One region of the Sphingopyxis granuli genome, then DNA from elsewhere that is predicted to be linked to it. Evidence: riboswitches for the same ligand, from Rfam matches in the RefSeq annotation. Region 1 holds a riboswitch; the other holds the start of a gene.
What was found. A riboswitch is a leader RNA that binds a small molecule or an ion and turns the genes downstream of it on or off. The one in region 1 is predicted to bind cobalamin.
Positions count from the first base shown of each region.

Region 2: it holds a riboswitch for cobalamin, as region 1 does, so the genes downstream of both, SGRAN_RS18195 (TonB-dependent receptor plug domain-containing protein) here and SGRAN_RS20840 (TonB-dependent receptor plug domain-containing protein) in region 1, are expected to answer to the same signal.

Region 1 covers NZ_CP012199.1:4,557,453-4,563,948, reverse strand. Annotated here, with positions in the region: gene SGRAN_RS20855 (ABC transporter ATP-binding protein) at 1-559, opposite strand, end outside; gene SGRAN_RS20850 (FecCD family ABC transporter permease) at 553-1,551, opposite strand; gene SGRAN_RS20845 (ABC transporter substrate-binding protein) at 1,554-2,420, opposite strand; gene SGRAN_RS20840 (TonB-dependent receptor plug domain-containing protein) at 2,435-4,363, opposite strand; cobalamin riboswitch at 4,544-4,763, opposite strand; gene SGRAN_RS20835 (DUF2946 family protein) at 4,870-5,259, shown strand; gene SGRAN_RS20830 (TonB-dependent receptor family protein) at 5,328-6,496, shown strand, end outside.
Region 2 covers NZ_CP012199.1:3,963,990-3,970,485, forward strand. Annotated here, with positions in the region: gene SGRAN_RS18170 (adenosylcobinamide-GDP ribazoletransferase) at 1-70, opposite strand, end outside; gene SGRAN_RS18175 (histidine phosphatase family protein) at 67-636, opposite strand; gene cobT (nicotinate-nucleotide--dimethylbenzimidazole phosphoribosyltransferase) at 633-1,649, opposite strand; gene SGRAN_RS18185 (DUF1636 domain-containing protein) at 1,646-2,053, opposite strand; gene SGRAN_RS18190 (hypothetical protein) at 2,056-2,601, opposite strand; gene SGRAN_RS18195 (TonB-dependent receptor plug domain-containing protein) at 2,634-4,586, opposite strand; cobalamin riboswitch at 4,733-4,922, opposite strand; gene SGRAN_RS18200 (cobyrinate a,c-diamide synthase) at 4,935-6,236, opposite strand; gene cobO (cob(I)yrinic acid a,c-diamide adenosyltransferase) at 6,233-6,496, opposite strand, start outside.

The DNA of each region.
Region 1 (6,496 bases):
CGTGCGCTTCGCCGCGCAGCAGGTCCATGACGTCGATCTGGTGGCCGGGATCGAGGCTGGCGAGCGGCTCGTCGGCGACCAGCATCGGCGCTTCGACCGCCAGCGCGCGGGCCAGAAGGATGCGCGCGCGCTCGCCGCCCGACACATGGGTCGCGTCGCGGTCCCGCAGGTCGAGCACCCCGGCGCGCGTCATCGCGCGCTCGATCGCGGCGAGGTCGGCGGCGCCCGGGCGCGACATCGGGCCGAGGTGCGGCAGGCGGCCGAGCCCGACGAGCCGCTCGACGGTCAGCGGCCAGTGGAGCGTCTGGCCCTGCGGCAGATAGGCGGCGCATCGCGCGAGCGTCGCGCGCGGCATCGCGGCGACGTCGGCGCCATCGATGCGGATGCGCCCGGTGCTCGGCACCAGCGCGAGCAGCGCGCGCGCCAGCGTCGACTTGCCCGCGCCATTGGGGCCGACGATGCCGGTGAGCGTGCCCCCGGCCAGCGCTGCGCTGACGTCGCGCACGACGGGCCGCCGCCCGAGGCGGACATCGACATGATCGAGCGTCAGCGTCACCACAGCCGGCGCTCGCGCATCAGGTGGAACAGGAAGACGGGCACGCCCAGAAAGGCGGTCACGACGCCCAGCTTGAGCTCGCTGGTGGTGTCGATCAGCCGCACCGCGAGATCGGCGAGCGTCAGCAGCGCCGCGCCGCCGATCGCCGAGGGCAGCAGGATCGCCGACGGGCTGCGGTCGGTCAGCGGGCGGATCAGATGCGGGACGATCAGCCCGACGAAGCCGATCGCGCCCGACACCGCGACCGCGCCGCCGACCCCGATCGCGGTGCCGAGCAGCAGGCGCAGGCGCGTGCGGGCGAGGTCGACGCCGAGCGCCTGCGCGCCGTCCTCGCCCAGCGTCAGCGCGTCGAGCGCGCGCCCGTTCCACAGCAGCAGCGCCATCCCGGCGCCGATGCACGGCAGCGCCGCCCACAAATGGCCGAACGAACGATTTTCGAGGCTGCCCATCAGCCAAGTCATGATCTCCATCGCCGCGAAGGGGTTTGGCGACAGGTTGAGTGCGAGGCTGATGCCCGCCCCCGCGAGGGTGCCGACGGCGATGCCGGCGAGGATCAGCGTCAGCGGGCTTTCGGAGCGGCCGGCGAGCGCGAAGAGCAGCGCGAGCGACAGCAGCGCACCGACGATCGACAGCAGCGGCAGCGCCGCCGGGTGAAGATTGGCGAGCCCGAAATAAAGCGCGGCGACCGCGCCGAGCGCCGCGGCGTTCGAGGTGCCGAGCACCGACGGCTCGGCGAGGGGATTGCGCAGATAGCCTTGCAGCGCCGCCCCCGCGAGCCCGAGCATGGCGCCGACCGCGAGCCCGACCAGCAGGCGCGGCAGGCGCAGGTCGAAGAGGATGACGGTCGCGACATGATCGCCGCGGCCGGATGCGGCGGCAAACAGGCGGGCGAGCGGCAGGTCGACGGTGCCGAAGCACAGCGAAGCCGCCGCCGCCCCGCATGCGAGCGCGAGCAGCGCCAGCGTCAGCCGCCGGGGCGATCGGGCCTCGCGCATCGTCATCGGCGCGCGCCGTCGTGGCGCTGGATCTGCCTGGCAAGGCGGTGCACGGCCGCCCCATAAGCGGGGCCGCCGCAAACGGTCCACGCCTCCGGCACGCTGAGCCGCGGAATGCCCCGAAGCGCGGGGTGGTGCAGCATCTCGCTGCCCTGATCGGTGATGGTGTCGCTCGCGCTTTCGACGATCAGGAAATCGGGGTTCGCCGCCACCATCTCCTCGAGGCTCAGCTGCGACAGCGGCGGCTTGCCCAGCTTTGCGGCAAGATTGACCAGCCCGACGCGCCCCATCATCTCGTCGATCAGCGTCCCCGTCCCGGTCATGTAGCCGCGCCGCTGGTAATAGGCGGCGACCCGGCCGCGCCCCGGGCGGGGCACGCCGGCGAGGTCGCGCTCCATCCGCGCGATCAGCGCTTCGCCGCGCGCCGGATCGCCGAGCGCGGTCGCGGTCAGGCGGATCGTCCGGCGGATGACGTCGAAGCTGTCGGCGGTCGGCAGGTCGAGCGTCCGAAAGCTGCCGCGCGGCAGCGCCGCGACCGCCGCGCTGCCGCTCGCGGGCATGCCGACGATCAGGTCGGGCGCCGCGACCAGTATCTGTTCGGCGGCGTTGCGGATCAGCGGCAGCCCGCGCGCCGCCGCGGCGGCCGCGGACATGCCGGGATCGGTCGCGTTGCGCGTCAGCCCGGCGATCCGGTCGCGGTCGGCAAGCGCGAGCAGCAACTGGTCGGCGCACAGGTTGAGCGACACGACGCGCTGCGGCGCGGCCGGCGGCGTCGCCGCTGGTGCCGTACGGCCGCCCTGCTGCGCCCACAGCGCGCCGCCGCCGGCGAGCAGCAGCGCGAGCGCGGGCAGGGCGGCGTATGGCGTCAAGCGCGTTCCTTCCCTCAGAAGCGCAGGCGGACGCCGCCATAGGCGGCCCGGCCCGGCGTCGCGATGCTGAAAATTTCCTCATAGTCGACCCCGAGCAGATTCTCGACGCGCCCGAAGACCGAGATGGCGTCGGTCACCCGGTAATCGGCGCCAAGGTTGACGAGCACATAGTCCTTCATCGCGACCACGACCGGGACATAGCTGGGGTTGATATAGGCGAGGTCGGTCGTGCGGCCGTTGTAGCGCAGCGTCAGCGTCCCCGCAAAGCGCTGGTCGCTGCTCGACACGGTGGCGTTGAAGCTGGCGATATGCTTCGGTCGCCGCACTTCGGGCGCGCCGTTCTCGCGCGCCTTGATCCAGCTGTAGGCGAGGTCGAAGCGAAGCTGCGGCAGCGGCCGCGCGCTGGCGAAGGCCTCGATGCCGTGCTGCTTGCTCGTCGTCGCGCGGTTCGCCGGAGTCGCGGTGAAGTCGGGCGCGGGATAGTTGGTGAAGATCTCGTCCTTCAGCGTCGAATCGAACCAGGTCGCCCCGATCGTCGCCCAGTCGTCGGCGCCGAAGCTCTGCTCGATCCCCGCTTCCCAGCCCTCGGACTTTTCGGGTTTCAGGTCGGGATTGCCGATGTAGCGGCCGTCGATATAGCCGAACAGCTCGAAATAGCCCGGATTCTTGACCCCGGTGCCATAGGCGCCGCGGATGCGCGTGCCGGTCGGAAGGCGATAGCTGCCCTGGACGCGCCAGGTCGTCGCATCGTCGAAGCGGTTGTTGTCGTCGTGGCGCAGCGACGCGCCGAGCGAGAGCGCGCCCGCGGTCAGCTCATATTGGGCGACCAGCCCCAGATTGTCGGTGTGGCGCTTTCCCTGAAAGGCGCCCGGCGTCAGCGTGCGGAACGCCTCGCGCTCGACATCGACCGCACCGGTCAGCCGGTGGGCGATCGCATCGGTCCCGAAGCGGATGCTAGAGGTCAGCGATCCCTTGTAGCGCTGTCCCTTGCTGCCATAGTCCAACCCGAAGGGGGAGCGGCCGTGGCGCGCGGTGTCGGAAAGCTGCCCCGACAGGCTGGTCACCCAGCGCCCGTCGAGCGCGGTCAGTTCGGCCGCCAGCAGGGCATGGAAGGATTCGGTCTCGACATGGACGCCGGGGCTGTCGACGATATAGCCGAAGCGCGGGCTCGTCGTGTCATATTCGCTGTCGTTGTTGTCGGCGTCGCTGAAGCCATAGCGCAGCACGGCGTTCAGCCGGAAGGCGTCGCTCGGCGTCCAACCCAGCTTCGCGCTCGCGCCGACCGTCTGCATCCCGACGTCGCGCACCCCGCCGCGCGCGGTCGGATAGCCGTTCGCGCCGTAATAGGTACCGGTGATCGCATAGTCGAAGCTGTCCGATGCGCCCGCGGCGCGGGCGCTGCCGGCGACGGTGCCGAACGACCCGCCCTCGATCCGGGCGCTCAGGCCCGGCGCCTCGCGCCCCGACAGGGTGATGTAATGGATCACGCCGCCGATCGCGTCGGAGCCATAGAGCGACGATTGCTGGCCGCGCAGCACCTCGATCCGCGCGGCGGGGTCGGCGAGCAGACCGCCGAAATCGAACTGGCCCTGATAGGGGTCGGCGACCTCGATGCCGTCGACCAGGACGAGGACGTGATTGGCTTCGCTGCCGCGGATGCGGATATCGGTCATGCCGCCGAGGCCGCCGGTGCGGCTGACCGCGACGCCGGGCACGTCGCGCAGCACGTCGGAAACGATGCGCGTCTGGCGCTGTTCGAGCGCTTCGCTGTCGATCGCCGTGACCGAGGCGCCGAGCTGGTCCGCCCGGACCCCTTCGCCCGAACGCGAGGCGGTGACGATGATCGCGTCGCCGGGGCGCGGGTCGGCGGCGGCATCGCCGGTCTGGGCCAGCGCCGGCGAGGTCGCCGCCAGCGCCACGATGGAAAGGCCGTATTTCAACATGGGAGTCCCCCACGCGCCGAGAGCGAAGGCGGGGACCTGCCGAGCCGCGTGCGCGATCGACCGGCGCACGGGCGGCGGGCTGGCGCAAGGCGCCCGCATTTCGTGCCCCGAAGCGGCCCCGGCCGCTGGGTCGTCGCTCGACGGAGTTCTCCGTGCCCTGGCCTTTCCCTGGACCGAGGCATTGAGCGACCCACGCCGGCAGGTCTCCTGGCTCGCGGGTCGTCGCTTGATGCACGCCTTCCCAGGTCGCCCCAGTGGCAGACCCGGTCGGGGACCGGGTCGGTGCATCGCGCTCGCCGCTTACAGTTGCAGGGACAGCCCCGGTTTCGAAGGTCCGGCCGGACCCCCTTACCGCGTTCCCTTTTAAGCCCCATCGGGGCACCGGCGCGATCAATGCAAGGTTGCCCTTGCGGCGCCCGCCCATAGCGCCTCGGCGCATTTTGGCAATCGGCTTTTGCGGGGCCTGCGCGCTTGCCCGAACCGTCCGCCGGGACTAGGAGCGCGGCGTGGCCGATCTTTCCGCCTTCCGCCGACCGGGCTGGCTGCTGCTGCCGGTGCTTCTCGCGCTGCTCGCGCGGGTGCTGGTCGCGCCGGGCTGGATGATCGGGCCCGATGCCGGGGGGTCGATCACCGTCCGCGTCTGTTCGGACCCGTCGAACCCCGGCGGGACGATGACCATCCCGGTCCAGACCGCGGGCGATCATCCCGATGGAGAGGGGCAGCAGCATTGCCCGTGGGGCGCGCTCGCGGTGGCGCCGATCGTGCCCGATGCCCCGGCGCTGCCCGCGGCGCCGGTGCGGGTCGACCCCGCGCCGCCGGCGATCCCCTCGCTCGGCTTCGCGCCGGGCATCGCCTCGCCGCTTCCCCCCAGCACCGGCCCGCCCGCCTTCGCCTGATTCAGACCGATCGCCGGCCGCGCTTTCGCGCGCGCCGGCCTTGCCTGATTTTCAGCGAAGGATTTTCCATGACCCGTTCCGTTACCCGTGCGGCGCCCCTGCCGGCGCTCGCCCTCGTCCTTTCCTTTTCCCCGGTGCTGTTTTCCACGGCCGCTCACGCCGAGGAGGCGACGATCATCGTCACCGCGCCGACGCTCGCCGACGCCGCGCAGCAGCGCGCGGCGCAGACCCCCGGCGGCACCGACGTCGTCACGCATCAGGATTATGCCGACAAGACGATCGTGTCGCTGCGCGATACGCTCGCCTTCTCGCCCGGCGTCTACCTCCAGCCGCGCTATGGGCAGGAGGTGCGCTTGGCGATCCGTGGCTCGGGCCTCTCGCGCGGCTTCCACATGCGCGGCGTCACGCTGTTGCAGGACGGGGTGCCGATCAACCTCGCCGACGACAATGGCGATTTTCAGGAGCTGGAGCCGATCTTCTTCGACCATCTCGAAGTCTGGCGCGGCGCCAATGCGCTGCGCTTCGGTTCGGGAACGCTGGGGGGCGCGATCAACGGCGTGACCCCGACCGGGCGCACCGCCCAGGGCGTCTATCTGCGCGGCGATGCCGGCAGCTTCGGCCTGCTTCGCGGCCTGGTTTCGGCGGGCGTCGCCAGCGGGCCGGTCGACGCCTGGGGCGCGGTCAGCGCCGACACGTCGGACGGCGACCGCGACCATGCGCAGCGCCGCAGCCTGCGCTTCCACGGCAATGTCGGGCTGACGCTCGGCGACGGGGTCGCGACGCGCTTCTATGCGAGCATCAACCGCATCCGCCAGCAACTGCCGGGCGCGCTGACCGAGGCGCAGGCGCTGACCGCCCCGCGCGGCGCCAATGCGAGCAGCGTCGCGGGCGACCAGCGGCGCGACATCGATTCGCTGCGCCTGCAGAACCGCACCCGCTTCGACCTCGGCACCGCGACGCTCGAGGTCGGGGGTTTCGTCAACGCGAAATCGCTCTTTCACCCGATCTTTCAGCTGATCGATCAGAAATCGACCGACGTCGGCGGGTTCGCGCGGATCGACTATGCGGCGGGGCCGGTCGAGGTGACGCTGGGGGGCGAGATTCGCCGTGGCAGCACCCACGCGCGGCAGTTCGTCAACGTCGCCGGCCGGCGCGGCGCGCTGACCCTCGACGCCGATCAGGAGGCGCGGACCGCGAGCCTCTATGGCGAACTGCGCGTGCGGCCGGTGCCGCCAGT
Region 2 (6,496 bases), 590 kb from region 1:
TGGAAACGGCCGCCAGACGCGGCGTCGGCAACCGCGTCAGGAACTGGATGGCGATCAGCAATCCCTTCATGGGCGCAGGCCGGTAATCTGCGCGACCGGCGCGTCGCCCGGCCACAGGCGCAGCGAGACGAGGACGCCATATGGCAGGTCGAACGACCATATAGGACGCCGTTCGAAGCCGCAGAGGATGTGCAACGCCGCGCGGATCGCGCCGCCGTGCGTGACGATGAGCGTGGGGGCCGGTTCCAGTTCGGCGACGGCACGCGACACGCGCGCGACGAGCGCCGACCAGCGTTCGCCGCCCGGCGGCGGGTTGGCGTCGGGATCGTCCCAGAAACGGGTCATCGCCTCGCGGTCGATCTCTTCGGCCGCCCGGCCGTCCCACGCGCCGAAATCGATTTCGCGCCAGCGGGGGTCGACGGCGAGCGGCCGGCCGATGGCCGCTCCGATTGCTTCGCCCGCCAGCCGGCAGCGCCGCAGGTCCGACGCGATCAGCCGTTCGGCGCCGACGGTGCGCGCCTGCGCGACGCAGGCGGCGATTCCTTCCATGGTCGGCGCGCTGTCGGTCCGGCCCAGCAGCAGCCCCGGTCGCTCGGGCGCGCCATGCCGCAGCAAATGGAGCGCGAAGCCGGTCACAGCGACGCCGACACCGCGGCCTCGGCAAAGGTCGCCATCCGGTCGTGCGCGGCGAGTGACGCGCGGACGACCCCGGCCGCCACCGCCGCCCCGCTCCCTTCGCCGAGCCGCATCCCGAGCGACAGCAGCGGATCGAGCCCAAGCTTTTCGAGCAGCAGCACATGGCCGGGCTCGGCCGAGCAATGGCCCGCGATACAATGGTCGGCGATCGCCGGATTGTCCGACGCCAGCGGCGCGATCGCCGCGCAGCAGATGAAGCCGTCGAGAAGGACGGGAACGCCCAATTGCCGCGCCCGCACCGCCGCACCGGCGATCGCCGCCGTCTCGCGGCCACCGACGCGGCGCAGCGTCTCGAACGCCGAACGCCCGGCATGGGCATGGACGGCGACCGCGCGCTCGACCACCTCGGCCTTGCGCGCCACGCCCTCCGTATCGATGCCCGTGCCGGGGCCGACCCAGTCGGCAGCCGTGCCGCCGAAGCTGCGCGCGCATAGCGCGGCGGCAGCGGTCGAATTGGCGATCCCCATTTCACCCAGCACGATCATGTCGATCCGCTCGTCAACGACCGCCGCCCCGGCGTTGAGCGCGTCGAGGCATTCGGCCGGGGTCATCGCCGGCCCGGCCGTGAAGTCGGCGGTCGGCCGGTCTAGGTCGAGCGCGACGATCTTCAATTCCAGTCCGGCGGCGGCCGACAGCGCGTTGATCGCCGCGCCGCCCGCCTCGAAATTGGCGACCATCTGAGCCGTGACGGTTGAGGGAAAAGCGCTGACGCCGTGCACGGCGACGCCGTGATTGCCGGCGAAGATCGCGGCGCGCGCGCGGTCGAGGCGCGGGCGCGCGCGCGACTGCCAGCCGGCGAAGAAGATGGCGATGTCTTCCAGCCGCCCCAGCGATCCGGCGGGCTTGGTCAGCGTCATCTGGCGCGCGCGGGCCGCCTCTTGCGCTTCGCCGTCGATATTCCGCGGACGCGCCAGCGCGACCTCGAAATCCGCGATCGAGGCAAAGGCGGTCATTCGGCGACGAATCCCGGCGGCGGAACGCGGACGAGGAAATGTCCCTTCACGCCTTCCGGCCAGTCGGCATAAGCGACGCGGCCTTCGGCGCTGGCGGCATGATGCACGGCATAGTCGAGAATGGCGCGCGCTGCCGCTTCGTCCGGCGTGAAGCGGCCGAGCACATAGCCGACCTTCCCCGGCGCGCGAACATGGACCGTGCAATATTCCTTGCAGGCGAACAGGCAGGGCATCTCCTCCACCGCGATCCGCGCATAGGCGGGCTCGCGGCGGGCAAGTCCGCGCAGCAGCCCGGCGAGCCGCGCCCCGCCGCGCACGCCCTCTTCATCCTCGCGCGCATCTTCGCCGTGACGGCAGGTGTTGCACACGATAACGGAGGGACCGTCGGCGGCGGGGCGCAGCATCGTCACGCGGCCTGCGGTCTCGACACGTTCGCAGGCACGTCGAGGCTGAAGCCCGCGCGCGTCAGCAGGGCCTGCGCCGCCAGCAGTCCGGCGAAGATCGCGCCATAGCGCACGAACTGGCGCAATAGCACTTCGCCCGAAAAGGCCGACCAGCCATGGTCGAGCAGTGCCACCCAAGCGAGAATGCCGAGCTTGAAGCCGACGAAGGCGGCGGTGTAGCTGGCGCTCATCCGCACGGCCGCGGGGCGGCTGCGCATCGAGCGCGCGACGGCCTCCGCCGACAGCAACGAGACGACCGCCGCCATGCCGAGTGCGAACGGCCACGCCGGGTTGCCCGTCTGGTGCATGAAATAGGTCACGGCCTGCGCGGCGAACCAGGCAACGAACATCAGCATCAGTCCGATGCGACGCGGCACGTGCGTCGCGGCCAGCGCGGCCAGCGACGGAAAGGGCGTCGCGCAGGCCAGAATCATCGAGGCGATGGTGCTCACCCCGGCCATGGTGCCGACCCAGACATTGCGTGCGAGAGCGGTAGAAGGCGTCTTCATATTCTTCTCCTCTGGCTGAAAATTCGGGCGCATCAGAAGCGTCCCCGGAAACCGGCGTAGATGCTGCGGCCGAGTGTGCCGTAACGGTAGGCCGTCATATAATTCTCATCGAAGATGTTCTCGGCACGCGCGAAGAAGCGAACATTCTCCGACAATCTGAATTCGGCGCGCAGGTCGATAAGCGTGTAATCGTCGAGGACGATGCTGTTCGACGCATTGTCGAAACTCTTGCCGGACCAGCGCAGTGCCGCTCCGACGTCGAGACCGAAGGGAAGAGCGTAACCGACCGAAGCATTGGCCGCGTGGCGCGGACGGCGCGGCAGGTCCCTGCCGAAATTGGTCGCGCCCGGCGAACGATCCTCGGCCACGATCCAGCTATAATTGCCGTCGAGCGTCAGCGCGCCCAGCGTCAGCGCCGCCGTCGCCTCGATCCCATGCGCCTCGCCGCGCGCGACATTGGAATAATAGCCCGAACGGCGCGTGGAATCGCCAGGGACCAAGCAGAGCGGATTGGGCGTGGTGGGCGAGCAGGAATTGAAGATGATCTGCCCGGTCGTGGTGCGATCGAACCAGACCCCGCCAACCGTCAGAGCGCGGCCGAACAATTGCTGCTCGATCCCTGCTTCCCAGCCATGCGCTTCCTCCGGGTCGAGCGCGACATTCCCATATTCGCTGAACATCTGATACAGCGTCGGCGCCTTGAAACCTTCGCCATAGCTCGCGCGCAGGATGGTCCCGGTCGGCAGCCGCCAGACACCGCCCGCCGCAAACAGTGTCTGCCCGCCGAAGCGGTCGTGATCGTCATGGCGGACGCCGCCGTTGATCGTCAGCCCGTCCAGGGGCTCGACGCTGAGCTGGCCATAAAGGCTGGTCACGTCCGCCTTGCCGATCGCGAAGTCGGGAAGGGGCGTCGCCAGCGAACCCGAAGGCGAACGGCTGCGGAACCTCGACCGTTCATTCTCGACGCCGAAGACCGCGCTGACGCCGCGCGTGACATCGATATTGCCCTGATATTCCCAGCGCCGATTCTCTCCCTTGGCCTGAAGGCTGACGGGACGAGCACGCAGCGGCCCGTAATTGCTGCGATCGGTGTCGGTGTAGGAATAGGAAATCCGGTTGCGGAAACGCCCGTCCAACAGGTCGAAGTTGGCGCCGGCATAGCTCACGAATTCCTCGTTGAGCGCGTAGTCCGGCGTATCGCCGCTCGTCGAATCGAGATTGACGCGCGCCGTGGAATAATAACCGCGCACTTCGACGCTGAGGTTCGAAGCAAGCGCCAGTTCGGCGCGGCCCGTCACGCTGCGGTTGCGATAGCCGTCGCGCTCGCCGCCGCCAAAGGCCGGGGCGATCGCCGAAATGCCGTCGGTGGTGAAGCTCTGGCCGCCGATGCGCCAGTTCAGTGGTCCCGTGCGGCCGCCGATCGCGGCGCGCGCGCTGACCGTGTTGCGCGACCCGGCCTCGATGTCGAAGCTGCCTTCCAGCGGTTTTTCGGGGATGGCCGTGACGATATTGACAACGCCGCCGATCGCCTGACTACCCCACAGGATCGACTGCGGACCACGCAGGATTTCGATCCGCTCCATGTCGCCGACCAGCAGGTTGGCGAAATTATAGCCGCCGCCGGCCGCCGCCGGATCGTTGAGCTTCACGCCATCAATCACGACAACGGTATGATCGGACTCGGCGCCGCGGATGCGGAGCGATGTCGCGGTGCCATAGCCGCCGTTGCGCGAGACGGTGATGCCGGGTGTGCGCAACAGCAACTCGGTCGCGCCGATATCCTGCGACCGGTCGATCGCCGTCTTGTCGAGCACGGTGATCGTCGACGGCACCTCGTCGAGTGCGAGCGGCGAGCGCGTCGCGGTGACGACGATGCTGTCCTCTTCGGACCTCGCGGCGGCGTTAGCGGCTTCTGCGGCCGATACGGGAAAGCCGGCCGCAAATGCCGCCAGTGAAATGGAACTTCGAACAATAACACGGAACATAGGGTACCCCATCGACAAGACCATTCGGTCGCTGGGTCGATGGCGGCCCACCCTGATAGGCGAACGACATCGGCCCGCGCGGCCGCGCGGTCACCTTTGTCGTCTGTCGGGTTCACCCCCGTCCGCCCGGCACACCCTGTCCGCGCGAAAGACGACGGCGACGGGCAGGTCTCCTGGCTCGCGGGTCGACGCCGGTCCGGGCCGCCTTCTCAGGACCGATGGTCCCAATGGCATATGGCCCGATGGCTCTCCGCTTACAGTTGCAGGGGCAGCAGGGGTTTCGCACCCCATTCCCTTTCAATCCCCTTTCGGGGAACCTGTCGCGGCCCGCTCGTTAGGCAAATCGCGTCAGGCGATCAAGTGAAAGAAGCTGCCCGTCACGTGGCCGGCGCGATGGCCGGCGGGGCCGAGATCGCGACCTGCCGCGTCGGCAAGCCGGGCGAAGGGGGCGCCTTCGTTCGTCGATGTGATGGTCGCATGATGATATTCATGCCCCCACAGCGGCGTTTCGGCATCGGCGAAGCGCGTCGACGCGAACAGCCGCGCCTGCCGATAGCCGAGCGACATCTTCCTTTTCGCGAAGCTGGTATCGACCGGCAGCAGCCCCGCCATAGGATGCACGATGCCGTCCGCATCCTCGATGCTGCGGCCGAGCAGCATATAGCCGCCGCACTCACCATGCACCGGTGCGCGCGCCGCGAAGGCGCGCAACCCCGCCATGAAGCGCGCATTGCCCGCCAGCCTGCCCGCGTGCAGTTCGGGATAGCCGCCGGGCAGCCAGCAGGCGTCGCAGTCCATCGGCGGCGCCTCGTCGGCGAGCGGCGAGAAGCCGCAAATCTCAGCGCCCGCATCGCGCCACCACGACGCCAGATGCGGATAGAAGAAGGCGAAGGCATCGTCGGCGGCGAGGGCGATGCGCTGCCCCGGCGGACGCAGGCGCGGTCGGACGGGGAAGGCCGGAGCGGTCGCATGCGCTGCCGCGCGGATCGCGGCGAGGTCGCAATCGCGCGCGAGGATCGCCGCGACGGCATCGATCCGCTCGTCCAACGCGCCATCTTCGCGCGCCTGCACCAGCCCGAGGTGGCGCGAGGCGGCCGCCAGCGCCGGGTCGCGGCGGATCATGCCGAACAGCGGCAGGTCGAGCGCGTCGAATCCTTCGGCGATCATCGCGGCGTGACGGTCGCTCGCAACGCGGTTGACGATGACTCCGGCCACCGGCGGCGCGCCGGGAAAGGTCGCGAAGCCATGCGCGACCGCCGCGACGCTCTGACCCGCGCCCTCGGCATCGACGACGAGCAGGACCGGCCAACCCGTCAGCCGCGCGACCTCGGCCGCCGTGCTGCTCCGGCCCGCGCCATCGAACAATCCCATCGCGGCTTCGGCGACGACCAGATCGGCGCCGCAGGCCGCCTGCGCCGCCAGCCCCTTCAGCATCGCCGGCGTCATCGCGAAACCGTCGAGATTGACCGAGGATCGCCCGGTCGCCACGGCGTGAAAGCCGGGGTCGATATAGTCGGGTCCGCATTTTGCCGCAGCGACGCCGAGTCCTTCACGCTGGAAGGCGCGCTGCAGCCCGATCGCGACGAGCGTCTTGCCCACCCCCGAGCGCGGCGCCGCGACCAGCAGTCCCGGCGCGAGTTGGCCGCTCAAAACTCTATTCCCCGCTGCGCCTTCACGCCCGACCGGAACGGGTGCTTCACCTGCACCATCTCGGTGACGAGGTCGGCGGCTTCGATCAGCGCCTCGGGCGCATTGCGGCCGGTGACGACGACATGTTTCATCGCGCCTCGATCGAGCAGGCCCGCGACCACCTCGTCGACGGGCAGATATTCGTAGCGCAATACGATGTTGAGTTCGTCGGCGACCACAATCGCGATGTCGGGATCGGCGATCATCCGTTTCACCTCGTC